3 regions of the Thermostichus sp. MS-CIW-38 genome follow, and region 1 is predicted to be linked to each of the others. Evidence: riboswitches for the same ligand, from Rfam matches in the RefSeq annotation. Region 1 holds a riboswitch; each other region holds the start of a gene.
The links. Region 1 has a riboswitch for cobalamin ahead of ACVWXZ_RS05205 (sirohydrochlorin chelatase). Riboswitches for the same ligand answer to the same signal wherever they lie in the genome.

Region 1 (9,842 bases):
GGCTGCAACTGTTGGGCCTTGGCCTGCGAAGCTTGATCCTGGTGCTGCTCGCCCTGCAGTCTTACTTGAGTGTGTTCGCTTACTTCGGTTTCAGTTTCCGTCTGCTGCTCAGCTTGATCAAGAATTTGTCGATCGCGGATCTGGGTTTGAGGATCCTCGTCAACCGACTGCAAAGGGAGAGAATCCTCCTCGGGTTGCCGAGGGTTGCCGCCATAATCGGCAGGATCAAAGGGAGACAGGGTCGCCACCAGCGATTCTCGAAAGTCGCTCCAGGAAGCCGACTGCAGACCCATCTGAACCACCTGCCAAACCCCATAGGCAGACCCAATTCCAGCCAGGATCCCAGGGATCCCGGCCAAGGATAAGGAAACCTTGGGCAGGGTGGGCAGGATCTGATCCAGCAGCCCCACCACCAGGGCGAAAACAAAGATCCCGCTCCCCGCGGCAGCGGCACCTGAAACCCAAGAGGAGCGGGAGAGCATCATCGTTTTTTCGTCATCACAACCGCTAGAGCGGGAAAACCAGGTTCAAAAATGGCCTGTCTGCACTCAGTTTATCCCGCCAGCAGCCTCTGTTTCCCTCTTAGGGCACCTGCCAAGCCCGTTGGTGGTAGCCCTCTAATTGGGCCCAGGGATCCCCAGCCGCTGCGTGGGTGTGGCCGTGCTGAGGGTGATGGTGAGAATGAGGGTGGTGATGGGATCCGTGCCCGTGATGGTGGTGATGATGCTCGTGAGGATGGTGATGGGTATGCCCAGCTCTGACCTCTGCGCTCACGGCCAGGCGAAACTTGCACAGGTGGCAGTTCATCGGGGTTTGGCCCTGCAGGGCTTCCTGCTCCAGTTGCTGCAGGCTGTGCAGCACCGTATCCACAAGGCCCAATTCCGGCAGCATCAGCCAGTCGATTTCCGGCTGTCGTTGTCGTTGTTTCTCCACTGCCGCCTCGATTTTTTTCACCAACACCCCCGTAAACAGAAAGTAGGGCAGCACGATCACCCGGCGCGGCTGCCAGGACAAGGCCCGCTCCAATCCCACGGGCAGGCGGGGATGGGTAATGCCGATAAAGCAAGTTTCCACAGCGGCAAACCCAGATCCTTCCCAAAGCAACCGGGCCAGTTTACAGGCTTCGGCATTGGCCTCGGGATCGCTGGAGCCGCGACCCACAAACAGGAGCACGGTTTCTGCTTCTGGGATCCGCTGCGGTTGGGCAGCTATCAGAGCAGCCAATCGGTCTCGCAGCAGTTGCAGGATCTCGATGCGGATCCCCAGCGGCCCACCGTAACGAATGCGCAACTGGGGATAGAGGGCCTGCAGGCGATCCAATTCCATCGTCACATCGAACTTGTTGTGGCGGGCCCCAAACAGCAACAGCGGCAGGGCCACGATCTCCTGCCACCCTTGGGCCAAGCACTGCTCTACCCCCTGGGCAATGGTTGGCTGGGTCAGCTCCAGAAAACAAGGGATCACCGGTCGATGGGGAGTGAGGGATTGGTAGACTTGGGCCAACTCCAGAAAGGCTTGCCGCCCTTCAGGGTCGCGGGATCCGTGGCCGATAAGCAATAGGGGCAATGAAGGAGAAGCAAGCTGCCCAACCGAAAGGGGAGGGGAAACACTGAGGGTATTCAACACAAAAAACTCCGTTCCTTGTGAATCGCAAGGGGTACAGGACAACGGCAGGTGGGTGTTCTGGCTGAGGGAGGGATCCCATCACAGTTGCGTCACAGTGGCGGACTTGCACCGCGCTTTCCCCAGTCTGCCTGAGCCTTTTAGGTTAGCTTGCCGCTTGCCATTCACCAAGCTCCCGGGGGGGATGTTCTTGCCTGCCAGAAGATAGCCCTGAGGCATGAGCGGTACGGCAGACTCATGCTCAAAGGGCAGCAAAACTGTTGCCGCGCTAATCCCCCTTGCCCCTGGGAGAGGGCCTAACGCCGGCCCGCTGGTCTGGGGGGCTGAAAGTGTCGCAGGCGCAGGGCATTGGCGACCACCGAAACGGAACTCAGGGCCATGGCTGCCCCCGCCAGCATGGGGTTGAGCAGCCAGCCTGTAAAGGGATAGAGCGCCCCAGCGGCAATCGGGATCCCCAGCGTATTGTAGATAAAGGCGAAGAAGAGGTTCTGGCGGATGTTGTTGAGGGTGGCCCGGCTGAGTTGAATGGCAGTGGCGACTCCCCGCAGATCTCCCGACATGAGGGTAATATCGCTGGCGGCCATTGCCACATCCGTACCCGTAACGATGGCGATCCCCACATCCGCTTCTGCCAGAGCCGGAGCATCGTTAATGCCATCTCCCACCATCGCCACCCGCCGTCGCGGTTGTCTTAGGCTGCGTATGTAAGCGGCCTTCTGATCCGGACGGACTTGGGCAATTACCCGCTGAATGCCTGCCTGCCGGGCAACCGCTTGGGCCGTGGTGGGGTTATCCCCGGTTAGCAGGATCACCTCTAGACCCATCTGTTGCAGCTGTTGCACTGCCTCAGGAGAGGTGGGTTTGAGCGGATCGGCAATGGCCAGCAGCCCCACCAGGCTCTGGGATTGGGCTACGCCGATCACCGTTTTGCCCTGGCTTTCCCAATTCTGAACCCGCTCTGACCAAGAGGGATCCCAAGGGATCCCCATCTCCTGTAGCCAGCTCAGCCGACCGATGCGGATCCACTGGTCTTCCACCCAGGCTTCTGCCCCACTGCCTACCCTTGCCTGAAAGTGCCAGGCAGGAGGGATCACAATTTTTTCGGCTTCGGCTTTCTGCACCACCGCCTGGGCCAAAGGGTGTTCCGAGTGCCGCTCTACTGCCGCTGCCAGGCGCAACACCGTCAGGGGAGAGGAGCCATTAGCCCAAATATCGGTGACGGTAGGGCGACCTTCGGTCAGGGTGCCGGTTTTGTCCAAGACCACCGTGCGCAAGTGGTGGGCCAATTCCAGGCTGTCGGCACTTTTCACCAGGATCCCCAATTCTGCCCCTCGTCCCGTGGCCACCAGGATCGAGGTGGGGGTTGCCAACCCCAGCGCGCAAGGGCAGGCGATGATCAGCACCCCAATCGTGTTCACCAAGGCCAGCGTCAGGTTGTCCGCCAACACCCACCAGAGCACAAAAGTTAGAACTGCCACCCCGATCACTGCCGGCACAAACCAGGCAGTCACCCGATCCGCCACCTGTTGAATTGGGGCTTTGGATCCCTGAGCTTCCTGCACCAGGCGCACGATCTGGGCCAGAACTGTGTCTTTGCCCACCCGCCGCGCCTCCATCACAAAGCTGCCCGTCTGATTCAGCGTTGCCCCAATCACCTCATCCCCCGCCGACTTGAGTACAGGCAGGCTCTCGCCGGTCACCATCGACTCGTCGAGGGTGGAGGATCCCTCTAGGATTACCCCATCCACCGGCACCTTCTCGCCGGGGCGCACCCGGATCCGATCCCCCACCTGCACTTCCCGAATCGGAATATCCTGCTCCACCCCATGGCGAATTACCCTTGCCGTTTTCGGTTGCAGCCCGATCAGCTTGCGAATGGCCTCAGAGGTTTGCCTTTTGGCCCGTTGCTCCATCCACTTACCCACCAGAATCAGGGTGGTGACCACCGCCGACACTTCGTAATACACATCGGGATGCAGTCCCTGCCGATGGAAAGAGTCGGGGAAAACCGTTGGGAAAATGGAATAGAAGAAAGCCGCGCTCGTCCCTAAGGCCACCAGCGTGTTCATATCCGCCGAACGCCGTTGCCAAGCGGCCCAAGCGCCTCGATAAAAATGCTTGCCCACCCAAAACTGCACCGGAGCCGTCAGCAGCAACTGCAACCCAGGATTGTGCAGCCACATGGGAAAGCCCGGGATGTCCATCCCCAGCATCATCGGCAGGGATCCGATCACCAGCACCGTGCTGATGCCCACCCCTATCGCCACCTTGAGCTTCAGTTCCCGTTCTGCGGCCCGTTGGGCGATCCGCTCTGGATCCGACAGATCGTCCAGCTGCCAATCCTCCTGGATAAGGCGCGCCCGATACCCCGCCCGCTCCACCGCCCGAATCAACGCCTGCGGATCCACCAGCCTGGGATCCCCTTTGACGGTGGCCTGCTCGCTGGCAAAATTCACTGATCCGTGGGACACCCCCTGCACCTGAGCGAGGGCCTGTTCGATGCTGCGGGCGCAGGAGGCACAGCTCATCCCTTGCAGGGCCAACTGCCAAGTGCCCTCAGGAGAAGGCGCAGAGGCCGATAGTGCAGCCGATGACTTTTCAGGGGCAGGCATGGCAACACCTTGTTGATGAAACGACAGCTACTCTCCACCCTGGGCAGGGCGAAGGCAGCCATCTGTACAGGAATTCAAAACAGACGCCCGACCGTTCTCGACCCAGCCTTGACTAGGCCGGGGGATATCCCACCTGGGTGAGGGCCTGCCGCAAATCGCCCACAGGCCGCTCAGAAGTAATCCGCACCTGTTTGGTTTTGGGATCCCCTTCCACCTGCGCCTGGGGATCCAGTTGCCGCACCGCTTGCGCAATGGTGTCTATACAGGCCCCACAGGCCAGCTTGGGCACCGTCAAAACAACCTGCATCTTGGAAAACCCCCCCAATGCCACTGAAAGGATGCTAAACCTTACAGTGGGCTGGAAGGTCAAGAGGGAGGCTGAGGCTCGTCCATATTCCAGCGGTAGTCCACCTGATAGCCCCGCTGTCGCCACTCTTCCTCCAGTTGCACCTGTTGGGTGAGGGCTTTGCGCAGGGAGTTGATCAGCTCTTGCGTGCGGCCTCGGTTGCCAAAATCCTGTTCTTCCACTGCCGGAAAGGTTTGCCGCTCCAACACCCGCAGCAGAAATTCGTAGTGGATATGAGCCGGCACAGGAATACGTTTCATCGATCCAAGCAATCCTTAGAGATCAATTGTTCTCGCAGAGATCCATTGATAAATGGTTTTCATTCACTGAGATGACAACAGGTGGCGCACAGCTTGGCCGGGATCCGGCTGGGTCACCAGCGCTTCCCCCACCAGCACAGAGCGCACCCCCCAGGCCCGCAACTGCTGCAGATCGGCGGGGGTATGGATGCCGGACTCGCTGACCACAGGCAGATCGCCAAGGAGCTCCGAGTGGGCGGCCAACAGGTTGCGCGTTGTGTTTAAGTCCACCGCAAAGGTTCTCAGATCGCGATTGTTGATGCCAATGAGCACCTGCCCCCTGGAGTCTTGCAGTTGAGGCAAACGCAACACCCGCTGCAACTCTTGGGAAGTGTGCACCTCCAGCAGAGCCGCCATGCCCAATTGCCGAATCAGCTTGAGAAAGTAGCCCAAATCCGCATCCGAGAGAATGGCGGCAATCAAGAGCACCGCATCTGCCCCCAGGCTGCGGGCCCAGAGGATTTGGTAGGGGTAGAGGATGAACTCCTTGCAGAGGATGGGGATCCCTACTGCCTGACGGATCCGGCGCAGATACTCGCCGCTGCCCTGAAAGAACCGCTCATCTGTGAGCACCGAGAGGCAACTGGCCCCACCGGCTTCATAGCTCTGGGCAATGGCTACCGGGTCAAAGGGATCCCGGAGAACGCCGCGGCTGGGGGAGGCTTTTTTGACCTCGGCAATCAAGGAAACAGGGTGAGGCGACTGGGTAAGAGCCGCCACAAAATCCCGCACCGGCGGGGCTTGATCCAGTTGCCGTTGCAATTGCTTCAGGGGAAGCTGCTCCCGTTGGCGCTCCACCTCCTGTTCTTTGTGCCAGACGATCTCTTCCAAAATGTGGCGCGGCTTGGCTTCCGGCGCTGTTGTCTGGTACACCTGAGAGGCTACGACCACCGGCGGGGCAGGAGAACGCCGACGAATAGAAAGCGGCTCACCTTGCAGCTCCATACAAACCCTGAGCAGAACCCTACACCACACCCTAGACTACCTTAGTGCTCCGCCACCGGTTTGAATAGCTACCCCAGGCATCCCCAAAACTCATCTGGCGAAGGCGTTTTTTTTACCCTATGGTTGAGTCTAGAAAGGTGGTGTAGTCTTTGTGCGCCTCGGCGAGCCATGTTCTGGCGGCCGTCCATTTTTCCCCGGCCAGGGGCAGTGGCTCGGTGGGGTCAAGGCTGGTGCTGTCCATGCTGTTTTAGAGGAGTTCAGGCGTGCTGTACCTAGCAGAGCTATCCAAGCCGATTGGATTTGCCAAGTCGTCTCTGCAATTGCTGGCCAAGCAGCAGCAGGACAATACCTGGGTGGCCGTGAACGAAGAATCCATTACCTTGGAAGGCCGCATCGCCCAGGAGGCTGGGCGCTTCAAGGATGGGTCATTGGTGCTGGCGGAAATCTCCGGCAACCGTCAGGTCGCCCGCATCAGCGAAGCCGCTCGCCAACTGGTGACCTATCTGCAAAACTTCAGCCAACTTCAGCTCAGAGCCCGCAGCCAGGAAGAGGAGATCGAGGTTTGGAAACAGTCCCTCACCTTTCAGGCGCATGAGCTTACCCGCCGCGAGATGGAGCTAGCAGCCCAGGAAGAAGAGGTGCAGCGGCTGTATGAGCAATACAAGAGTGTGGAGGAAGATCGCAAACTTCTGGACAGCCTCAAAGAGGAACTGGCAGCCCAGCAAGCTTACTTGGCTGAACAACAGCGCCTGCTCGGAGAGCAGCGGGAAGCTCTGAATCGGCAGCGGCAAGAGTTGGAAGCCCAGTTGCAAGAAGCTCGCTCCAGCCGCTTGGGGGAGGCAGAAGCAGCGCAGCTACAGGCTTTGGTGCAGCAGCTCCAGGAGACTCTACATCCGGCTGGGGATCCCTTGGCGCTTCTGCAAAGCTTGAAAAGCCACATTCAGCAGCAGCAGGAGCACTTGAATCAACAGATTGCCCAACTGGAAGCAGAACGTCAGCAGGCCCAGGCCCGGCAAGACGAGCTGGATCGAGACTACCGCGCTTGGCAAGAACGCCACACCGCTTGGTGGGGATCCCGACAATCCCTGGAGCAAAGCCAAGCAGAGTGGCAAACTCGACAGGGATCCCTGCGAGCCCATCAAGAGCACCTGCAGAGGATTCTCCAGCAGCTGCAATCTCAAGAGAGCCTATACCAGAAAGCCTCTCGTCTGGTGCAGGAGTACGACTTTATCGTCGATGGCAGCAGCAACGGCAGGGCTGGGGAGCCGGCGATCTCGGTCGAGGAGCTGGCGGCTTTGGTCAGCCAACTGCGCCGGGATTACGAGCAGCGGGCGGCCCAGGTCAGCCAGCAGCGGGCCGAGCTGGAGCAAAACCGGCAAACCCTGCGGGAGCTGCAAGAGCGGCTGGCCAGCGCCTCTCCAGAGGAGCGGTTTGACATCGAGATGGATATCGACTATGCCCAGTCTGCCTGCAGTGCTTTGGAAGAAGCCCTGCTGCCTCAGGAAAAAAACCTGCAGCGAGAGTATGAAGAGTTGACCCGCCAGGAAGCCCGCCTTAGACAGCTGCAAAATCAAGCTGCTGCCCCGGTTCAGGTCGATATTGGGCCGCTTCTGGAACAGATCGGCAGCCAGAAGCAGGATCTTCTCCAAGAAAAAGGTCGTCTGCAAACCCTCATTCAACAACTGGAATCGTCCTTGCCTTCTCAGCAGGAGCAGCTCGCCCGCCAACGGCAGGAATTGGAGCAGCAGTGGCAACACCTGGAGCAAGAGGAGGGATCCCTGCGGGCGCGCGCCCAGGCCATGGCAGAAACCTGGGGTCGCCTCAATCACCTGCAGGCCACCCTCTACCCAGAGCGGGATCGGTGGGCAGCGTTGGCGGGAGAATTGGCGCAGTTGGAGACGGAGCTGAGCCAACACCAAGCCAGAAACTCCACCGCACGCGACCACGTCCAACAGGTACACTTTCTCCTGGCTACCCTCGCGCAGGCGTGAGGGAGTTCAAGTTTCCTGTGGGGGGTGGGGAGAACCGGCGCAAGCGGAACTGCGGCCTTAATTGAGGAAAACAAATCTGGTAAAATTCGCTAGCACCCTGCAGCCACTGGGGCTCCCAATTCTCGGGCGAGGGGACTGCAGAGGTTAGTGCGTTTTGCCCCGCTTCTTGCTTGCAGTTGCCAAGGATATTCCAGTGTGAGGTCAGCTTGTGCGAATTGCGGTCGATGCGATGGGGGGTGACTACGCTCCCGAAGAGATCATCAAGGGCGCCCTGCTGGCCCATCGGCAGCTCCGGGTCGGGATTGCACTAGTCGGTCGTCCAGATTCCCTCAAGCCCTTTTTGCCTCAGCCCTTGCCTGCTGGGATCACCATCGTGCCTGCCGAGGACGATGTGGGCATGGCGGAAGAGCCGCTGATGGTGCGCAAAAAGCCCAAAGCCTCCATCAACATCTCGATGCAACAGGTGCGCTCCAACCAAGCGGATGCCGTGGTGGCCGCCGGGAATACCGGAGCAGCGATGGCTGCGGCCTACCTGAATTTGGGCCGGCTGGCAGGGATCGATCGCCCGGCCATTGGCGCTCTTTTGCCCACTTTGAAAGGCAAGCCGGTGCTGCTGCTGGATGTGGGGGCCAATGTGGATTGCCGGCCCCGCTTTTTGGAGCAGTTTGCCCGCATGGGATCCCTCTACTGCCAGTGCGTGCTGGGGATCGAGCGTCCGCGGGTGGGCCTGCTCAACATCGGCGAGGAGCCCAACAAGGGCAATGATTTGGCTCTGGCCACCCACCAGCGTCTGGCCCAGTTGCCAGGGATCCATTTCGCCGGCAATGCCGAGGGGCGGGATGTGCTGACCGGGGAGTTTGATGTGGTGGTGTGTGACGGCTTTGTGGGCAATGCCCTCCTCAAGTTTGCCGAAAGTGTTGGCCAGGTGATCACCCAGGTGCTGCGGGAGGAGCTGCCCCGCGGCTGGCGCGGCAAGTTGGGCTGCTGGCTGCTCCGGCCCAACCTCAAGCAGGTAAAGCGGCGCATGGACTACGTGGAGTATGGCGGTGCTTTGCTGCTCGGCGTCAACGGCATCTGCGTGATTACCCACGGCAGCTCCAAGGCGCCGATGGTCTACCACGCCATTCGCCTGGCCAAAGAGGCGGCAGAACAGAAAATCCTACAGCGGCTGCAGGCGGAAATGGTTGACCCTCGCGAACCTGAATCCAACCCCAGGCGGCGCACCCGGCCCCTTCAGGTCTACTCTGGCTCTGGCCCGGAAGTCTTGCCGTTGGGATCCCTGGAAAGGACTTCCTCCCGCTGTCCCGAACCCGTGGAAGATGCCCAGCCATAGCCTCCCGACCGTGCGGCTGGTGGGGGCAGGGGCTGCCCTGCCGGATCCCTGCCTGAGCAACGACGATCTCGGCCAGATCGTCGAAACTTCCGACGAATGGATCTGGCCCCGCACCGGCATTCGTCAGCGGCGCATTCTGCCCCCTGAGCTGAGCTTGGTGGATTTGGCGGTCCAGGCAGCCAAGGCCGCTTTGGCTCAGGCCGGGATCTTGCCTCAAGACCTGGATTTGATCCTGCTGGCCACTTCCACCGGTGTCGATCGGTTTGGCTCGGCCCCTCAGGTGCAGGCAGCTCTGGGAGCAACGCGGGCGGTGGCTTTTGATCTGACGGCAGCCTGCACAGGCTTTGTCTTTGCAGTGGCCACGGCAGCGCAGTTTTTGCAAACCGGGCTGTACCGGCGGGCCTTGGTGGTGGCGGCGGATGTGCTCTCCCGCACGGTGGACTGGGCAGATCGCACCACCTGTGTCTTGTTTGGAGATGGGGCCGGGGCGGTGGTTCTGGAGGCGGGGGAAACCGGCGGGATCCTCAGCATTGAGCTGCGCAGCGATGGCAGTGGCAGCCAGCTGCTCAGCTTGTCCATGGCTACAGAGGCCAAGCCCCTGGTGAGATCCCTGCAGGTGGGGCAGTATCGCTGCTGCCCCATCACCATGAATGGCCGCGAGGTGTACAAGTTTGCCGTCCAGGCGGTGCCGGA
Region 2 (9,842 bases), on a different contig from region 1:
CCGGCGAGTTGAGAATCAGCAGCTTGCTGCGGGGGGTGAGGGCCTGGCGCAGTTGGGCGGCGGTGAGCTTGAACCCCTGGGCCTCTTCCGTCTGCACCTGCACAACCTTTGCCCCTGCCAAAATGGCAATTTCGGGGTAGCTGACCCAGTAGGGAACAGGCAAGATCACTTCATCGCCGGGATCCAGCAGCACCATGGCCAGGTTAAACAGGGTTTGCTTGCCGCCGTTGCTGATCAGGATTTGGTCGTGGCTGAACTGCAGGCCGTTTTCCTGCCGCAGCTTATCGGCCACTGCTTGGCGAAGGGCGGGGATCCCAGCGGTGGGGCCGTAGCGGGTTTTGCCATCTTCCAGAGCACGGATGGCCGCGGCCCGAATGTGGTCAGGTGTATCGAAATCCGGCTCGCCTGCGCTCAAGCTACACACATCCAGCCCCTCTGCCTGCATGGCTTTAGCCAGAGCCGAAATGGATAGCGTGGGGGAAGGGGATAGATGGGCGACCCGTTGGGACAAGCCGGCAGCAGACACCATCGGTTGGGAAGCTCTTTGGTTTATTTTAAGGTTCTCAAGCAGGGCCAATCTAGATAGCTAGGCTACTGCGGTCAACAGGCGGGTACCATCCACCAACAGCAGTTTGTTGCCCTCTCGCTCTGCCAACAGATCCCAAAACTCGCCCGCCACAGCTCCGGGCAAGAACCCTTCCAAGCGCAATTGCAGAGGAGCAAATTGCTTGGTTCCCTGGGGCTTGCGCCGCACGGTCACCTCAACAAAGCCATCGTGGGGCTCGACAATGCCGCGGATGTTAAAGCCTTCCTCTGTGTCCTCAGGGGCAGGCAAAAACGGTTCTTCTTCCCACTCTGGGTCTTGCTCCTCTTCCGGCAGGGCCAGGATGCGGATGATGCTCAAGCCCAAAGCCCCCCCTGAACGCGGCTGCGGCTGCACGTAGTACCAGTAGGTATGGCCGCTCTTGATGCAGTGCTCGAAGGGGCCGAGAAGCTCGGCGCGTCCGGGGGTAGCCGGATATTCTGCTCCGTCAGAGGCAACCAAGGTTGCCTGCGCATAAGTCTTGGGGATCGATTTCATGGATCCCTTAATCAGGCCCAAAGCGCGGAACTGGTAGGGGTGGGCGGGAGGAGGCAATGGGTTCATGGCGGCCAGATCTTGGAAAGCCAGGGAAGTAGAGTCCATCATCTTATCCTATGGCGATCCTCAGATTGGAATATCCAGGGCTTTCCTCAGCATCGCCTCCAGCTCATCGCCCTGCCGACTTGCGCACCGCGATCAAGCTGCTGGTGGTGCCCAGAAAAACCCCCATCCCCAACAACATCGACGGCAAGAGCCAAAACTCCAGTTGGCTGCGATCTGCCTGCATCACCTTGAGGAAGGGCAAGGCAATCAACTGCTCCAGCAGCTCCTGCAGCAACTGCTGGGATCCCAAGATCAATCCCCAAGCTCCCACTGCGCTGATCACCCCAAACAGGCACCCTTGCAAAATAAAGGGCAAGTAAATCCAGGCTGCTGTCGCCCCCACCAATTGCATCACCTCGATCTCCCGCCGCCGCGCCATGACGATGAGGCGAATGGTGGTGGTGATGACCGCCACCGCTGTTAGGGCCAACACGCCGGTAATGGTCAGGGATCCCAGCCGTAGCATGTCCTGGAGCTGGGCCAGTTGCTCCACAATGCGGTCGCCGTAGTAGACCTCATCCACCCCTTCCAGTTGGCGAATCTGCTCCGCCACTTCCCCCAAGGCTTCGGTGGAATCCGCCTTAACCCGCAGAGCATCCACCAAGGGGTTCTCCCCCAACTGGGTTTCCATGGCCGCCTCGTCTTGGATCCCCATTTCCAGCAAAAGGTTGCGCCAAGCCTGGTCTTTGGTGATGACCTTCACCTCGGCCACATGAGGCAGTTGGGCGACCTGAGGTTGCAGCTCCACCCCCTGCCGTTCCGGCTCCAGGTAGACGGAGATCTCCAGTTGTCCTCCCAGCGACTGCACCGTGGCATCCACGCCCCAGGACAGCTCAACGCCGATCCCCACCAAGAACAGCAACACCAGCAGGGTGCTCACAGCGGCCCAGTTCAGCCAGCCCCCCCGCCGCAACCCCAAAAAAGTCTCCTGTAGGAGATAGCGAATTTTATTGAGAAGTCGGGAGAGAGATTGCATGCTGTTCTCCATCCAACAATCAATGGGCTCAGACCCTTGCCCCCTGGAGCTCAACAGAGCCTGTGGAGAGCAAAATAGGGATCCCGGCAGCCCTCAGCGCAGATCATACAGGCGCCCTCCCTCCATGCGCACCACCCGGTGGCCGGCCCGCTCCACCAGATAGGGGTCATGGCTGGTCATGATGACGTAGCGGCTGCAGAGCCGTTCCAGGAGAAAGCGATCATGACTGATGACCAAAAGCCCCATCTGATGTGCCCGCCCATAGGCCAAGACAGCTTGCCAGATCAGGGCTTGGGTATTGGCGTCGAGCATGGCTGTCATCTCATCTGCAATCAAATAGCGAGTTTGTGGGTTGAGAACCCGGGCGATGACAACCCGCTGCAATTCTCCCCCGCTTAGCTCATGGGGATAGCGGTTGAGCCAACTGGGGGAAATGCCTAAGGTGTGGAGAACCTCTGGCTGGGGAGGAGGCCCTTCCCGCAAGACCTGAGCTATGCGCCAGTGGGGGTTAACGGCCTGCTCTGGATGTTGAAAGACAAGCTGCACTGGGCAGTACCCTCGCCGAGGCAAAGGCTGCCCTGTCACACTCACCCGACCTTGGCTGGGGGTAAGGTAGCCCGCCAGCAACTTGGCCAGAGTAGTTTTGCCAAAACCAGAGGGAGCCATCAGCCCTACGACTTCCCCAAGTTCTACTTGAGAGCAATGCAGGGGGGGAGGATGCTTAGAGGATTCCGATGACTTCCTGCAAGACCGCTGGGTGAAAGGTGAGGTCTGGTAGCTCCAAAGGCTGCTGGCTTGGTGATGATTGAAGCACTCTACTCCCGTCTCTGAACTCCGTGATACGATGTAGCTCAGCTATCGGTTCTGACGGGGATCAGCCGCCAGAGGAAACGGGGAAAGAGCAGTGAGAATCTGCCGCTGTCCCGCAGCTGTGATCCGGTTTAGGAGAAGTCCTGCAGCAAATCTCTAGAGTCATTCGCTGCCGATCCAGGTCTTGTCCCCCAAAACCGTGTCAGTCAGAATGCCCGCCGATGGTTTTTCTAAACTTCACAACATCTGCGAGGTACAGATGGTAACTGTCTTGGCTTTAGCTCGTTTCTGCTTTCGTTATCCTGAGCATTTTCCCGGCGTTGCTCCCACAAGCTTTCGGTACTCCTCAGCAGTAGAAATAAGTCCAAGAACCCAAGCAAGACTCTGAGCCAGTTGGCCGGGAGAGAGTAAATTTTGGGTGCTGTTGCACCAAGATCTATCAAGATCTATCAAGATCTACAGCCCGCCTACGCGAAGGAAAGAGTGAGATGTCAGGCTTCCTGACTTCAATTGGTGGCTGGCAAGTAGCCACTGCGATCGCTGGCTGCGTTGAGTATCTTTTTTGCGCAAAAGGCAGTGTTTTGTTGGGGTTCCAGAGGCAAGAGAGGAACAGCCGGTTTCTTCCTTGGCGGGCGGGATCCCAGTTGAGGGCGAATTGAACGCAGGAAAATTAGAAAACTCAGTATTTGGGATGGCACACAACATGACTGCACAAACCATGACATTGGGGTATGCCCGCATGGGCAAGCGCCGCGAGCTCAAAAAAGCTTTGGAAGGCTTTTGGAGTGGTGCCCTAGGGTCAGAGGCTCTGCTGGCTACCTTTTGGGATTTGGAGACTCAAGCCTGGCAGACTCAGCTACAAGCTGGGATTGATCACATTGCGGTAGGGGATCAGACTCTCTACGACCATGTACTGGACTGGGCCACCTGGCTGGGGCTGATCCCCTCTCGGTTCCGAGGTCTGTCGGGTTTAGACCGCTACTTTGCCATGGCGCGGGGGCGGGAGGGCCTGCCGGCTTTGGAAATGACCAAGTGGTTTGACACCAACTACCACTACTTGGTACCCGAAATTGAGCCGGAAGCCGATCCCAGTCCTAACTTTGGGGATTTTTTGGAAAGAGTTCGGCGGGCCCAAGGGATCCTAGGGGAGCGCACCAGCCCCGTTGTCCTCAGTCCAGTGACTTTGCTCTGCCTTAGCCAGCGATCTGGGGATCTGCGGGCGGACTTGGAAAAGCTCCTTCCTCTGTACCGGGATCTCCTCCAGGAGTTAAAACAGCTGGGGATCCCAGAAGTCCAGATTCACGATCCCATTTTGGTTACCAGCCAGGGAAGTGGCCTGCGGGAAGCTGTGGAAATGAGCTACCGCCAGTTGGCAACCGCCGGGATCCCTGTCCACTTGGTCACCTACTTCGATGACCTGGGGGAGACTTACCCCTGGGTGGTGCAACTGCCGGTGGCCGGCATTAGCCTTGACTTTACCCGTGGCCACACCCTGGATCTGGTAAGAACCTATGGCTTTCCGGCTGACCAGATCCTAGGTGCTGGCGTAGTGGACGCTCGGAATGTCTGGAAGGTTCAGCCTGAGACCGTCTTGGCCAGCCTGCGGGAGCTGCAGGGGGTAGCTCCCAACCTACGGGTGCAGCCTTCCGCTTCGTTGCAATTTGTGCCCCACGACGCTGCTCTGGAAGCCCAGTTGCCAGAACCCCTCAGAAATGTCCTCAGCTTTGCCGAACAGAAGCTGGCCGAAGTAGCTCTCCTGGCGCGAGCCCTCAACGGCGAAGACACTGCTGCCCAGCAGGCGGAAATCCAGCAGCAATGGCAGAGCTTTGCGCAGTTTAGCCCCCCCAACCCCCAAGTGCGCCAGGCTTTGGCCAACCTCAAGCTCCAGGACTTCGAGCGATTCCTGCCCTACGAGCAGCGCCTAAGTCGGCAGGTTCAGCTACCACCTTTGCCCACCACCACCATTGGCTCCTTCCCCCAAACTCCAGAGGTGCGGCAGTGGCGAGCTAAGTACAAAAGAGGGGAGGTTTCGCAGGCGGAGTACGAAGCAGCCATTGACGCTGAGATTGCCAAGTGCATCCGCATTCAAGAAGAGATTGGCCTGGATGTGTTGGTGCATGGGGAATTTGAGCGCACCGACATGGTGGAGTACTTTGCCCAGAAGCTGGAAGGCTTTGCCTTCACTGAACACGGCTGGGTGCAGAGTTACGGCAGCCGCTGCGTGCGCCCTCCCATTCTCTACGGCGACGTGGTTCGCCCCCAACCCATGACAGTGCGGGAATTCCAAGTAGCCCAGTCCCACACCCAAAAGCCGGTGAAAGGCATGCTCACGGGGCCAGTGACTATGCTCAACTGGTCCTTTCCCCGTGTTGATATTCCCCGGCGGGAGCAGGCTTTGCAGATTGCCCTGGCCTTGAGAGCCGAAGTGGCAGATCTGGAAGCGGCTGGAGCGGTGATGGTGCAAGTGGATGAGCCGGCACTGCGGGAGGGGCTACCTCTGAAAAAAGAACGCTGGCCAGAATACCTCAGCTGGGCAGTGGATGCCTTTCGCCTAGCTACCGGCGGGGCCAAGCCGGAAACCCAGATTCACACCCACATGTGCTACTCAGAGTTTGGGGACATCATCGAGCACATTGAGCGGCTGGATGCCGACGTGCTTTCCATTGAAAACAGCCGCAGCAACAACAAAACCCTGCTGCAAATTGCCCAGGCTGGGTATCGTCACCAGGTGGGCAACGGCGTTTACGATGTCCACAGCCCTGCGGTGCCGAGCGTTGAGCAAATCCTGCAGCAGCTGCGCACAGGACTGGCCCACTTGCCTGTGGAGCAAACTTGGGTTAATCCCGATTGTGGCCTCAAGACCCGCCGCTGGGAGGAGGTGATCCCCGCACTGAAAAATATGGTGGCTGCCGCTCATCAGCTAGGGGAGGAGCTTCTGGAAACCCAACCTGAGGGTCTGCGCGAGTAAGGCCCACGACCCGCTGATGTAACTGGTCGGGCTGGCTTGACAAGTCGCCGCGGGCGGTGCCGCTGTTGTGCTGATGCGGCTGGCTTAGGGCCTACGGTCTGCTGATGCAACCGGCAAAGCTGCTCTCCGGGATCTCAAAAAGCTTGTGAAGAGCAAAGTAGGGATCCCAGCAGACCCTCAGCGCAGATCATACAGGCGCCCTCCCTCCATGCGCACCACCCGGTGGCCGGCCCGCTCCACCAGATAGGGGTCATGGCTGGTCATGATGACGGTCACCCCAAAGGAATTGAGCCGCTCCAAAATCTGGAGAACCAAGAGGGAGTTTTCCGGATCTAGGTTTCCTGTTGGCTCGTCCGCCAGCAGCAGCACCGGCATGTTGACAATGGCACGGGCCAGGCTAAGGCGCTGCTGTTCCCCCCCCGAAAGCTCATGGGGAAAGTGATCTCGCTTTTCGGTCAGCCCCACCATCTTTAGGGTCGGCCCGATGCGACGGCGGATTTCTGCGGGGGACAGCCCTTGGGCGCGCAGCACGAAGGCCACATTTTCTGCCAGGGTGCGGTTGGCCAGAAGGCGATAATCTTGGAAAACCACCCCCAAGCGCCGCCGCAACATGGCCAGCGGACGCGGTGGGATGCGGTAGGGTCGCCGCCGCCCTTCAGAAGAAAAGAGACAGACTTGATCGACGATGACCGTGCCCTCGGTGGCCTGTTCCGCCCCGTAGAGCAGTCGCAAAAGAGTGGACTTGCCTGCTCCGGAGACCCCAGTTACGAACACGAACTCGCCGCGGCGCACCTCCAAGTTCACATCCTGAAAAATTAAGTTGCCGTTGGGAAAGACCTTGCTCACGCCCCGCAAGGACACCATGCTGGCCGGGGTTTCCAGGGATCCGGATTGAGTGCTGCCGTAAAAGCCCAGGGTGGCCTCTGGATTGGCCGGGGCAGGGAGATGAGGGGTCGGAGCCGTACCCGCCCAACGGTGTAAGCGAGGAGGATAGCCGATGTGCTGACCGATCACCATAGTAAGCGCCTAGACAGAGGAGGGAGAGAGCGCCGGCAGACTAGGGGCGCAAACGAGAAGAGGGATCCCACAGCACTCGCCAGACAAACTTGGGCAAAGCCAACATGCGTCGCCAGCGCCAGGGTTCCTGATAGAGACGATACAACCATTCCAGGTGATGGTCACGCCACCAACGGGGCGCTCGCCGTTTTTGGCCGGCCCAAATGTCCAAGCTGCCCCCCACCCCCATCCAGATGGCTTGGGGCAAAAGGGGACGCCACTTTTGGATCCACAGCTCCTGCCGCGGGGATCCCAGCCCCACCCACACCAGTTGCGGTCGAAATTCCTGGAGAGCTTGCAGAAGCTCTTTTTCTTCCTCGCTAGAGAAGTAGCCGTGGTAGCCCCAGAGGGCCAAAGCAGGACACTGGGCTTGCCAATATCGAATTGCTGCCCGGTTGACTTCCGGCCTTCCCCCCACCAGGGCCAAGCGCCACCCCCGTTCTGCCGCCAACGGGATCAGGGTTTCTGCCAGCTCGATCCCCGGCACCCGCTGGACGCGGATCCCCTGCCGCCGCAGGGCCCACACCACCCCAATGCCATCGGGGATCACCAGCTCTGCTGCCTGCAGCACCTGGGCAAAGGCGGGATCCCGCTGCGCCTGCATGATCATTTCCGGGTTGCAGGTAACCACCTGAGCGCCCTGCCCCTCCCGAATACGCGCCTCAATCCAGGTGGCGTAGCTCTGTAGGCTGGCCTCCGGCAGAGCAAGGTGCAGGTTCACGCCCAGAATCGCATGGATGGATAACGACACTACCGACCGAATGCTGGCCCCCACTGGAGCCGTTGGACACGCTTTTAAGATAGCCCGGACCTTCTCCCAGAGGGAGAGGGGAGTTCGAGGAGGCATTTCATGGCTATTTGACCACGAAAATCTCTTCCCTCAGGCATCCGCGGCGGCATCCACGGCGTATCTCCATCAGACCAGGCCAGAGGGAATTGCCCGACCCAGAGCAAGCCCCTGAAGGTTGGTTGCCATCTTTCGAGACAGGAGACTTGAGATGAAGACTGCAAAGACTCCCTTCGCTCTGCCTCAATTGGCCGCCGAATGGGATCCCAGCCCTGCAACCTCCCGCCGCAGCTTGTTGTTGGCTGGTTTGCTGGCGGGAGTGGGTGGAGCAATTGGATTGCGCACCCTGCCCGGTGCCGCTCAGTCCAACACTGCTGATATTGCCATTCTCAACGCCGCCATTGACTTGGAACAGCAGGCAATCTGGGCCTACAAAACCGCTGCCGGCAAGTTGAGCAATACTGAGGTGGGCAAGATCGTGTTGGAAGTGGCCACCAAGAACCTGAAGGATCACGAACAGCACCGGGATCTGCTGGCGGGCGCCGTGCGGCAACTGGGGGGGATCCCCTCTCGGGCGCGGGATAGCTACGACCTTTCCACCTACATCGACAACAAAGAAGGCAATCTCGATTCCGATGCCAACATCGCCAAGCTGGCCCTGGCTCTGGAGTTCGATGCGGCCCTAGCCTACAACGATGCCTTTGTCCAGCTTTCCAACAAAGACCTGGTGGCTGCTGCCAGCACCATTGGCCCCAACGAAGTTGCCCATGCCACCGCAATCCGGGCCGTGTTCCACAGCCTTGACCCCAGCATTCTGGTGGTGCCTGCCCCCTTTGTCAGCGCCGAGACTCGGGAGCGCTGGATCCTGAAGGTGTAGAGCTGTTGGTAACCCCTGCCGGCGATGAGGCGATGATCTGCAAAGCCTTCCAACGTCCTCTGTAGGACTTGGGGCTTGGAGATCCAAGTGCTCTGCACTGCTGTCGCAATCGCCTTCTTCTGAGCGCCTCAGCCTTTGTTCTCTTCCTAAACCTGTGTGGAGAAAGTCCTATGCCGATGACGCGGCGGTTGCTGTTGCTCAGTGGGCTGGGATCCCTGCTCAATGCGGGGGCTATCTTGGCTGTGGATCGGTGGCGACAAGCCAGCTCTGTTGCGGGGCGAGATCCTGTCGAGGCAACGGCGGAAGCAGAGGTGATCATTCGCGGGTTTCAATACCTGCCCTCGGAGGTTACCCTCAAGCGGGGGGGCAAGGTGACCTTCACCAACCTGGATTCCACCCCCCACACGGCTACTCCCATAGAGGGAGCGCAATTCCAAGGAACGGGACGGCTGAGGCGCAACGAGAGCAAAGCAGTGGCTTTCGAAGTGGCCGGCATCCAGGACTATTTCTGCGAGATCCACCCCAGCATGGTGGGCCGTATTGTCGTCGTCGATTAGGTGGAGGCCATGCAAACCCCTCTTCCCTTCTGGAACATTTGTCGGCGGGTGTACCTGGTTTGGGCCATTCTTCTGGGGATGGGGTTCGCCGCCACCCAGTTTCACCAAGAGGCCAACATCAACTGGCTGTGGTTGGTGATTTCCCTGGTTGGCTTGGGCTACATGGTGCGGCAGACCAGGCTGCCGGAGTTTCGAACAGCCGGACTGGCCCACCTCTACTTTGTGGGTTTGGTGTGGACGTTGGTGATCGCCCAGGGCATGATCCTCTCGGTGCTGCCCTTTGTCGGACGTACCCCTTTGGCAGCCTTGGGCCAGTATTTGGGGGTGTTCTGGCTGTGGCAAATGGGGCTGGGCCACTGGCTCAACGGCCTGGTGGATCCGCCGCGTCTCCCCTACTGGATCACCGGTGGGATCCAGATCCTGGCCGGAGTTGCCTGCCTGCTGTGGGGGCTGGAATGGCAGTTTGCGGTGGCAGGGGGAATCGGGGCCTTGGCCATGCTTCTTTTGATCCGGTTGCACTGACCCGTTCACTGATCTGACTTTGGGGTCTTATCCAGGCGCACTCGCCAAACTCCACCTCCCACGGCCACTTCATCCCCAGGGCGCAGCTTGCGTCCCCGCCGGG
Region 3 (9,842 bases), on a different contig from region 1:
CAACCCGTTAAAGAAACTTCCTGCCAAGCTTGATGGAGGGGGGTTATCCAGGGGGTAAAAGTGGCCATGAGAAAGCTCCTCAGTGCAGTGGTGGAATACGAGTAATCACCTCTTTTTTCAGAGGGCGCTCGGCCCAGGGTAGGATCCCATCTGGCTTGGTGAGGTAGAGCTCTGCTGTCTGCAGAATGAGACCCACATCTTTTGGATCGAGATCTCCAAAAACATAGGTCATCTTTTGAGGTGCTGCCAACGCAACAACGCAAGCATGGCTGCAGGCGCTCATACAGGCAACCGGCTTCAGGGTCAGTTGAGGATTGAGGGTTTGAGATTGCAGGGCAGACAGCAGCATTTCTCCCTTGCTAATCCCTTCTTTTTGGCCGTTAACCCACCGAGATCCGCAAGTGACACAAACCCAAAGACAATGGCTGCTGGGTTGCTGGGCAGCGCTGCCAGCTTGAACTGGCAACTGGGAAGTTGATCGAGACATGGTGCTCCTTGATATAGTCATAGGTTTCTGTCCAAGCAAAGGGTGTGAGAAGAGGCAAAGACGATCTCAATGTCTTGGCCAAGGATTCAGCAGTGAGTTAGACAGCTAAAAGTCAGCCTCAAGTCGCTCTAAAATTGGCCCCTTAAATTAAGCCGAACGGTGCGACCCACTCCTGGGTAGCCGGGGAAAACCTCATATTGCTCATCCAGCAGGTTATCGACTCCCACCTCGAGAGCGAGATTTTCTGCAACCGGGATCCCTCCCCGCAGAGCCAGGTTGGTGTAGCCGGGCAGAGATTGGGTATTGGCGTTGTTGGTAAAGAAAGTGCCAATGTGATGCAGGAAAACTGAGGCATACCGATCCTCTGCATCGCGGTAGCTCAGGCCCAGGTTGAAGCTGTCTGCTCCCACGAAGGCTAGCTGTTTGCCAACCGCTTTGGGATCCAGCGCCGAGCGGATGATGGGATCGTTCAGGGTGTAGTTGGCAAAAAGAGTCCAGTTTTCCCCCAATCGCAAATCCAGGGCTGCTTCTATGCCTGTGTATTCCACGAGCTCAATGTTTTCGTAGGTTCCCCTGCTCGGGCCGGTGCTGACAAAGGTGATGCCATCGCGGATGCGGTTATGGGCAAAGGTCAAGCGCAGCAGGCCAAAATCTCCCAGAGCCTGATCCAGGCCAATGTCAAAACTCTCTCCCCGCTCCGGGCGCAAATTGGGGTTGCCGTCGACTTCAAAAAAGCCCCGCAAACGAAAGAATAAGTTTGAGATCAAGGGGGTGCGAAAGCTGCCGGCATAATTGGCCCTCAGGGTGGTGCCTTCTGCCAAAACCCAGCGGATCCCTGCGGCAGGAGAGGTGGCCGAACCGTTGACCAGATTGCTCGAATCTTGGCGAACACCTAAGTTGAGATAAAAGTTGGGCTGTGGCCTGTAATCCAGGCGGGCAAAGAGGGCCCCTTGGTTCACGGTATTGTCATAGTTGACGTTGGTGGATCCCCTGGCAAAGGAGAAGGTGGTGTTGCGAGCTGAAATGGATCGGTAGTCTGCTCCTAGAGTAAGCTCCAGGTTTTCAGCAGCCTTCCAGGTGTATTGCAGTTGGGATCCCCACCCCGTTCGCGAGATCTCATCCCGGGATCCCTGGCTTTGTGGGGCGCTGAAGCGATAGTTGAGGTCGTCAAAAAATACCCTAGCTTGCAGGGATCCCCTCTCTTGATCCCACAGCCAACTGAGATCTAACAGCAGGTCGTTGGTGTTTTGCACTGCATCGGGGGAGGGAAACTCGGTGCTGCCGGGCACCTGAAACGCTTTATTGAGATAAAGGGCATTTCCGGTTAGGACCTGGCCTTCTGCCAGTTGCCAGGTGAGTTTGGCTTGTAGGTTGTGGTACTCCACCGCCGAGTTTTCCCGCCTGCCGGCTTTGCCCAAACGCCTAATTTCAAAAGGAAAGTCGTTGTTGCTCTGCAGACGGCGATAGCTGACCACCCAGCCCAGATCCTGCACCTGGCCGCGGTTCTGGATCCCTTGCTCGTTGAGGCCGTAGCTGCCGATAGCCGCTTCCAGCACGGTCTCGGATCCCGGCTTTGGCTCCAGGGTTACGATGTTCATGACCCCGCCAACCGCGTCCGATCCATACAAAGTGGAGCCCCCACCTGGAGAGATCTCAATACGCTCGACCACATCTGTAGTGATCTGAGACAGATCGAACCCGCCAAAAAAGCCCAGGTCGTTAATGGGGCGGCCATCCAAGAGCACCAACACCTGGGCCGTTCGTCCTCCCCGCATAAACTGGGAGCTAAGGGCTCCCAACTGGGTTCCTGCCGTGCCGTCGCTGAGGATCCCGGGCAGGTAGCGCAGGGCCTCCTGAACCGTTCTTGCCCCTTGCTCTCGAATTTGCTGGCGGGTAATGACGTAAACCGGGCGGGAAGAATCCCGCAGCAAACCAGGACGGCGAAAAGGTGTGGTGACGGGTTGATTTAAAATCTCGGCGCTAACACCGGTTTCCAACACCTCTTGAGCTGAAGGTGAAGAGGCCGCCGGCTGCGCCCACGCTGGGATCCCCAAAACAAGACCCCCCAGCGCCAGGCTGAGACCTAGAATGGGATTCATTTTCTTTCTTGAAGCTCCTGATTCCGTGCGACGCGGAAGAAAGACGAGCCAGAACCGCAGGCGGGCATCCTGACTGAGGGCATGGGTCTAGCCCAAGCCCATCACAGTTGCGGCACAGCGCCGGATTTGCACCGGACTTTCCCCTTTACATGCCCTGGCTGATCCCCAGGACAACCTGTCGGTACAGCTTTCTCTGCGATTGCTCCGAAAAAGCCGTGCTAGGCATCATACATCCCCTGCTCTGGAGTTCCTATCCTGCCAGGGGGGATGTCATCTCCAGGGGTGAACGGGATCCCAACGGCAATCCCAGGGCTTCGGATGGGCCACATCCCATTTAGGCCAGATTTCTTCACTGCTTTGTAAGCAGTTGAAGGATAGCCCGCTGCTACTCCAGATCGCGAGGCCCAGGGATCCCTTGACTTTTGAAGAATTTGAAGGATAGGGAGGATAGAGATACGCTGAGATCTTGCAAAATCCACAGCCTTTGGGAGAGTAAGAGGGGAGCAGTGGCTTGGCTGCTGTCCACGGGATTCATTGGACTAGTACCCAACCGGGTAGAAAAGAGGAGCTTTTTCGATTTCAGGCGGGGCTGTCGTCTGGTGGGCTGGATCCGGTTTAACTTGGCTGGGAGAGGCAATCGGCACCTCGATCATCCGATCCGGTACCAGCGGCACCATTTCGGAGCGGTCGGCAATTTCCCGCAGAGAATTGGCAATGGATTCTTGAGTCAGCAGAAACTGTCGTTCGTTGCGCTGCATCTGCTGCCACACCTGGTAACGCTGGCTCCACCGGCTTTGGGTATGCACAGTCCAACTGTAAAGGCTTAACACTGAAACCCCAGAGAGGATAGCCATCCCTGTGGAGATCTGCTTCCACCAAGCTAGGTGTTCTGCCCAAGCCGAATGTTGGCTGCGAGGATGGGCTGATTTCAACTTCAAATCCAAAGGCTGGGTGCGGCTGGCTTGAACTGTACCGGAGAGGGGTCGGCTCAGAGCAGAAGGCTGTCTGTGGCGACGAGGGCTTTTGGGACGATCAAGACCTGCGTTCAAAGGCTGGCTAACCATAGGGCTTAACCTCACACACACCAAGGGATCCGACGGTGCAGGACTGCCGGTTCCGCTTCACCCTAGTTCCCCGCATCCCCCAATAGCAACCCCCTTCTCCCGATTCCCGGCCTCAGCAGGACAGCTGTCCGCTTCACGGTAGCCGATCTCTTGAGAGCGGGAGAACCAACCTAAACCTACATCTGACTGCTGCGGGCAGCCACTCGCAGTTTGGCAGAGCGGGCCCGTGGATTGCGTTGCCGTTCCAGTTCGGAAGGGGACAAGGGCCTGGGGGTGAGCACCTGCCAACGGGGATCCCTGCGAAAGGCCCATTTCACCAGGCGATCTTCAAGGCTATGGAAGCTGATCACGGCCAACCTGCCGCCGGGTTTCAACCAAGTGGGAGCTTGGGCCAGCAAGGTTTCTAAAGCCTCCAGTTCTCGGTTCACGGCAATGCGCAACGCCTGAAAGACCCGAGTGGCCGGGTGAATGCGGCCTCGCCGAGCTGCCGGAGGTACCGCCTGCCAAACCACCTGGGCCAACTGGGTAGTTGTGGCGAGGGGACGAGCCTGCTCGATGTGATGGGCAATGCGGCGGGCAAATCGCTCTTCGCCGTAACGGGTGAAAATCTCGATCAACTCTTCGACCGGGCGATGATTAACCCAATCGGCGGCAGTCTCCTGAGCTGTACTGGGATCCATGCGCATATCCAGCGGCCCCTCTCCGCGAAAGCTAAATCCCCGCTCAGGGCAGTCCAGTTGCGGCGAACTCACCCCCAAGTCGGCCACGATGCCATCGAAGGGAATCCCCTGCCCCTGCTCATCCCGAAAGCCATGCTGCTGCAGATCGAAATCGGCAAAATTGAGGTGCCACAGTTGGATGCGACTACTGGGGATCCCTTCTGCTGCAAAACGCGCTTGCGCCGCCTGCAGAGCCGCCGGATCCCGATCCAACCCCACCACTCGGGCAGCTCCCCCCCGCAGCAGCGCCAAGCTGTGCCCACCCCCTCCCAACGTCACATCCAGAAAAGTGCCGCCCCCCTGGGGTTGCAGGTAGGCCATCACCTCCTCGGTCAAAACAGAGTCGTGTTGATACACCTTGCCAAGCACGGTCTGCGGGGGTTCTATTTCTGCTGCTACAAAGTTCAGTATCTGCAAAAAAAAAAGGCCGAGGCCAGGCCCCGACCGAGGAATCCATGTTGTTAAGGTGATCCTCTGGGAAAAGAGGGGTTGCCGTCAAAAGACAGGCTGTCTTGGGATCCCTGGTAAGATCTCTGGGGCATGAGTCCGGGCCTGAGTAAGATGAGACTGCTGCCGCTTTTGCCCAGTCTGCCATCAGAGTTGCTGTGTTGACTCACTCTTCTTCTACCGATATCCTCACTCTCTCGCCGGCCAAGGGCCTGCGCGGCCAAGTGAGCATCCCCGGCGACAAGTCCATTTCCCACCGCGCCCTGATGCTGGGATCCCTGGCCGAAGGAGAAACCACCATCCAAGGGCTGTTGCTGGGAGAGGATCCCCGCAGGACGGCAGCCTGTTTTCGGGCGCTGGGGGCAGATATTTCGGAGCTTAACAGCGAGTGTGTTCGCATTCGGGGAGTTGGCCTGGGCCAGCTGCAAGAACCGGCAGACGTGTTGGATGCAGGTAACTCCGGCACCACCTTGCGCCTGATGCTGGGGATCCTGGCTGGCCAGGCCGGGCGCTTTTTTGCCGTCACCGGCGATCGCTCCCTGCGCTCGCGGCCCATGGGGCGGGTGGTAGAACCGCTGCGGCAGATGGGGGCCAGCATTTGGGGACGGGCCGGTGGGACGTTGGCACCTTTGGCCGTACAAGGGGGATCCCTCAAGGGCATTCACTACCGCTCCCCGGTGGCTTCGGCGCAGGTGAAATCCTGCCTCTTGCTGGCGGGCCTGCTGGCAGAAGGCACCACCCAAGTCACCGAGCCGGCTCTCTCTCGGGACCACTCGGAACGGATGTTGCGGGCCTTCGGAGCCGACATTCACGTGGATCCAGAGGCGAAAACCGTGGCCGTGGTGGGGGGATCCCGCCTGGTGGGCCAGAGAGTTCAGGTGCCGGGAGATATCAGCTCGGCAGCCTTTTGGCTGGTGGCCGCCTCCATTGTGCCCGAGAGCGAATTGCTGCTCCGGGATGTGGGCCTCAACCCCACCCGTACCGGTGCACTACGGGTGTTGCAGGAGATGGGGGCTGACATCCAAATTGAGAACCTCCGGGAAATGGCCGGCGAGCCCCTGGGAGATCTGCGGGTGCGTTCGGCCCGCTTGCGCGGCTGCACCATCGCCGGCGATCTCATCCCCACCCTGATCGACGAGATCCCGGTTTTGGCGGTGGCGGCGGCCTTTGCCGAGGGGATCACGGTGATTCGCGATGCCGCAGAGCTGCGGGTGAAAGAAAGCGACCGTCTGGCTGCCATAGCCCAAGAGCTGAGCCGCATGGGAGCCCAGGTCACTGAATATCCTGATGGCCTGGAAATCAAGGGAGGGATCCCTCTTCACGGGGCCGAGGTCGACAGCCACGAGGATCACCGCATCGCCATGAGCCTGATGGTGGCAGCTCTAGGAGCGCAGGGATCCACCCTCCTCAGGGGAGCCGACTGTGCCCGCATCTCCTACCCCGACTTCATTCCCACCCTGCAACGATTGACTGCTTCCCCCCTGGAGTCTTGAGAGGGCCCATCTTTAACTTTGCCGCCTCTGCTCCTATGTCGACCTGCCCCAGCCCGCCCGGCCCTATCGCCATCGAACATCTCTGCTTCCGGGTTCCTCCCGGTGGGCAAGCAGCCTTTCTTGAGCAAGACGAGCGGGTTTGGGGATCCGCCCTGCGCCGGCATCCGGGTTTTCTGGGCAAAGAAGTTTGGCTGGATCAGCAGGATCCTGAACTTGTCCACCTCATCCTCCGCTGGGCCAGCCGCGCTGATTGGAAAGCCTTTTCCCCCGAGCAAGTGGAGGCATTGGATCGGCAAATGCGGCCTTTTTATGTGCGCTTGGAACAGGCCAAAGAATACCAGCTCTGGCAGCCCGGCCCTTCTGCAGGGACAGGAAAGCAGGATTAAGGGATCCCTTCAGTCTCAAAACCTACCTCAGAGCCCACCGAGTCAGCCCTGGGGGATCCTGCCACCCGCTCCTGCTCCACCAGCTCCCGCAAACTGGGCATGGTCACGGCCAAAGCTCCTTCTCGCCGCTGCAGCCCCGCTTCAAAACTCTCAGGGGTGACAATGCCGCCGGAAATGAGCATCTTAAAAGCATCTTCCACCGGCATGAACACTTCCACCACCTGGTCTTCCGGCACAATGGCGTACCAGCCCGTCGTTGGATTGGGGGTGGTGGGCACAAACAGGCCAAGGGAGCGCTGCGGCCCATCGGGCCGAATGGGAGTTTGAATGGTGCCCGTCACAAAGGCCAGCGCCCAAGCTCCTGGTCGGGGATATTCCACCAGCACCACCCGCCGAAAGCGCTGATTGTTGGGGGCAAACAAAACACTGACCAATTGCTTCAAGGTCTTGTACACCAGCCCCGCCACCGGAATCGCATGGAGCAACTGTTCGCTGAGATTGAGCAGCCACTGGCCGACAATGTTGCGGGCCATGAAGCCAATCAACAGGATGAGCACAATCGGCGTCAACAGGCCCACCGCCAGATCGATGAGGTTGATCAAGATCGGGTGCAAACCCTGGATGGGATTGAACTGCTTCGGAATGCTGGTCAGAAAGCCAATGCTCCAGGTGGCCACCTCCACCGTCAGCCAAATGGTAGTTGCCAGAGGGATCACCACCAGCAACCCCGCCACGAAGTAGTTCTTAAGATGCTGTTTCCATTGTGAAACCATGGTGAGGTCGTTCCGTCAAGTCAACCGAGTGGATGCACCGAACCTTTGCAAGTGGAGCTTGCAGATGGCAATCATGATACCTGCCTTCTGCATTGCCCTCATGGGGGGCAGCCGCAACTTGCTCGAAAAAGAAACCGGGCTGCCAAAAAGCGCAGAGCCCCAAACTTTCACGAGGCCGATAATGCTATCTTAGGTCGATATAAAATTTTGTAAAGGCAGGGATCCCGTCCCGAGGCGTTGTGGCCAAGCCCCTGGATGGTTTGTGTTTCTGCTGGGTGTTGCGTGGGAGGCCCTATGTCAGAGTCAGATTGGCTAGAGCATACCTGTCAGGTGGAGGTGCCTGTTCCCATTGAGCAGGTATGGGATTTGTGGGCCAACCTCACCCTCATGCCCCGCTGGATGAAGTGGATCCGCTCGGTGGAATTGCTGGATCAGGAGCTGTCCCGGTGGACACTGGATACCCGCGGCCTCACCTTCAGTTGGATCTCCCGCACCCACACGGTGGTGAAACACCAACACATCGGCTGGAGTTCGGTGGAGGGGCTGCCCAATCGGGGCGCGCTGCGCTTTTACGACCGCAAAGGCAGTACCATTGTGAAGCTGTCGGTGGCCTACAAGCTCCCGGGGATCCTCGGCAAAATCTTGGATGGCCTGTTTGTGGGCAAAGTGGTGGAGAGCACCATCCAGGCGGACCTGGAGCGCTTCAAGGCCTATGCCCTGGAGCATGCGGGGCCAACCGCCGAAGGTGCCTCGGCCAGCTAGCCTCAGTTTGTCAGGCCTAAGCGTTTTGTTGAACTTCCCCTTGCCAACCCTCACTGCTGCAAAGGTTTTCTTCATGCCCGATCCCTCTCCTGAGCCTGTCATTGCCCTCTCTCGTCAGCCGGTGGACAACCGCAACATTCGCTTCTCTCTGGAGCGGGGCGAGCTGGATCTGGATCAACTTCTCCTGCTGTTGAACCGCAACGCCTTTTGGGCGCAGAATCGCCGGCGGCAGGAGATGGAGCGGGCCGTTGCCCACAGCCATCCGGTGGTCAGCGCCTGGGATGGGGAGCGCCTGATTGGCTTTGGCCGCGCCACTTCCGATGGGGTTTACCGAGCCGTCCTCTGGGATATCGTGGTTGATCACGATTACCGACGTCAGGGCATTGGGCGCAAGTTGGTGGAAACCCTGATCAGCCATCCCCACCTGCAGTCGGTGGAGCGCATCTACCTGTTCACAACCCATCAGCGTGGCTTTTACGAGCGAATCGGCTTTGTGGAAAATCCCAGCACCACCTTGGTTTTACACGGGCGCCCTCTGGAGTTTTTAGTCCCGGCTGCCGAGCAGGAGCAGGCTTGACCGACAGGGATCCTGGGTGAGTGTATCTTGAACAACAGTGGGTTGGCTCTGCCTTGGGAGGAGGACGCGCTAGCCTGAAAAGCAAAAAGGGTGAGAGGGTGTACTCATGGCCAATCGCCTCGCCACAAGTTCCAGCCTTTACTTGCGCAAGCACGCCGAGAACCCGGTGGACTGGTGGCCTTGGATCCCAGAAGCTCTGGAGAAAGCGCGGGCCGAGGATAGGCCGATTTTCCTATCCATCGGCTATTCCAGTTGCCACTGGTGTACGGTCATGGAGGGCGAGGCTTTTTCCAACCCTGAAATTGCCGCCTTTTTGAATGCCCATTTTTTGCCCATCAAGGTGGATCGCGAGGAGCGGCCCGATCTCGACAGCATCTACATGCAGGCGTTGCAGCTCATGAGCGGGCAGGGGGGGTGGCCCCTCAATGTTTTCCTCACGCCCGATGACCTGGTGCCCTTTTACGCCGGCACCTATTTTCCCGTAGAGCCCCGCTTTGGCCGCCCGGGGTTTCTGGCCTTGCTGCAGCGCATCCTGCAGTTTTACCGGCAGGAAAAGGAAAAAATAGAGGAGATGAAAGGCCAGATTTTGACGGCTCTGACCACCCTCAGCGACTTAGTGCCGGAAGACCACATTCCCGCCGACCTGCTGCGCTCTGGGATCCCCAAGATCCAGCCTTTGCTCTCCAATGCCGGGGCGGTGCAGCAATTTCCCATGATGCCCTACGCTCAGTTGGTATTGCGTTCGGCCCGCTTCGACCCACCAGAAGGGATCCCCGGCTCGCAGAGCGCTCTGGAACGGGCCAAAGAGCGAGGCATGGCCTTGGTGCTGGGAGGGATCTTCGACCATGTGGCCGGAGGATTTCACCGCTACACCGTGGATCCCACCTGGACGGTGCCCCACTTTGAAAAGATGCTCTACGACAACGGGCAGATCCTAGAGTTTCTCTCCGATCTGTGGGCGCACGGTATCCAAGATCCGGCCATCGAGCGGGCGGTGCGGCTGACGGTGGAGTGGGTGGCGCGAGAGATGACCGC

Region 2: it holds a riboswitch for cobalamin, as region 1 does, so the genes downstream of both, metE (5-methyltetrahydropteroyltriglutamate--homocysteine S-methyltransferase) here and ACVWXZ_RS05205 (sirohydrochlorin chelatase) in region 1, are expected to answer to the same signal.
Region 3: it holds a riboswitch for cobalamin, as region 1 does, so the genes downstream of both, ACVWXZ_RS06965 (TonB-dependent receptor plug domain-containing protein) here and ACVWXZ_RS05205 (sirohydrochlorin chelatase) in region 1, are expected to answer to the same signal.

What each region holds. Positions count from the first base shown of each region.
Region 1 is NZ_JBSSAH010000009.1:29,796-39,637, forward strand. It holds gene ACVWXZ_RS05200 (hypothetical protein) at 1-485, opposite strand, end outside; gene ACVWXZ_RS05205 (sirohydrochlorin chelatase) at 583-1,626, opposite strand; cobalamin riboswitch at 1,657-1,792, opposite strand; gene ACVWXZ_RS05210 (heavy metal translocating P-type ATPase) at 1,920-4,235, opposite strand; gene ACVWXZ_RS05215 (heavy-metal-associated domain-containing protein) at 4,348-4,542, opposite strand; gene ACVWXZ_RS05220 (DUF5340 domain-containing protein) at 4,602-4,841, opposite strand; gene trpC (indole-3-glycerol phosphate synthase TrpC) at 4,905-5,825, opposite strand; gene hmpF (pilus motility taxis protein HmpF) at 6,089-7,816, shown strand; gene plsX (phosphate acyltransferase PlsX) at 8,025-9,149, shown strand; gene ACVWXZ_RS05240 (beta-ketoacyl-ACP synthase III) at 9,136-9,842, shown strand, end outside.
Region 2 is NZ_JBSSAH010000049.1:7,523-17,364, forward strand. It holds gene ACVWXZ_RS12845 (pyridoxal phosphate-dependent aminotransferase) at 1-529, opposite strand, end outside; gene ACVWXZ_RS12850 (hypothetical protein) at 587-1,189, opposite strand; gene ACVWXZ_RS12855 (cell division protein FtsX) at 1,251-2,162, opposite strand; partial or broken gene ACVWXZ_RS12860 (ABC transporter ATP-binding protein) at 2,256-2,858, opposite strand; cobalamin riboswitch at 3,005-3,209, shown strand; gene metE (5-methyltetrahydropteroyltriglutamate--homocysteine S-methyltransferase) at 3,676-5,940, shown strand; gene ACVWXZ_RS12870 (cell division ATP-binding protein FtsE) at 6,118-6,804, opposite strand; gene ACVWXZ_RS12875 (WecB/TagA/CpsF family glycosyltransferase) at 6,998-7,717, opposite strand; gene ACVWXZ_RS12880 (DUF4439 domain-containing protein) at 7,995-8,660, shown strand; gene ACVWXZ_RS12885 (plastocyanin/azurin family copper-binding protein) at 8,831-9,217, shown strand; gene ACVWXZ_RS12890 (hypothetical protein) at 9,227-9,739, shown strand; gene ACVWXZ_RS12895 (RNA-binding S4 domain-containing protein) at 9,745-9,842, opposite strand, start outside.
Region 3 is NZ_JBSSAH010000014.1:51,043-60,884, reverse strand. It holds gene ACVWXZ_RS06975 ((2Fe-2S) ferredoxin domain-containing protein) at 1-68, opposite strand, end outside; gene ACVWXZ_RS06970 (DUF1636 domain-containing protein) at 80-487, opposite strand; gene ACVWXZ_RS06965 (TonB-dependent receptor plug domain-containing protein) at 616-2,586, opposite strand; cobalamin riboswitch at 2,629-2,781, opposite strand; gene ACVWXZ_RS06960 (hypothetical protein) at 3,126-3,650, opposite strand; gene rsmH (16S rRNA (cytosine(1402)-N(4))-methyltransferase RsmH) at 3,827-4,738, opposite strand; gene aroA (3-phosphoshikimate 1-carboxyvinyltransferase) at 4,975-6,309, shown strand; gene ACVWXZ_RS06945 (TIGR03792 family protein) at 6,345-6,695, shown strand; gene ACVWXZ_RS06940 (DUF502 domain-containing protein) at 6,692-7,468, opposite strand; gene ACVWXZ_RS06935 (SRPBCC family protein) at 7,763-8,230, shown strand; gene ACVWXZ_RS06930 (GNAT family N-acetyltransferase) at 8,304-8,807, shown strand; gene ACVWXZ_RS06925 (thioredoxin domain-containing protein) at 8,914-9,842, shown strand, end outside.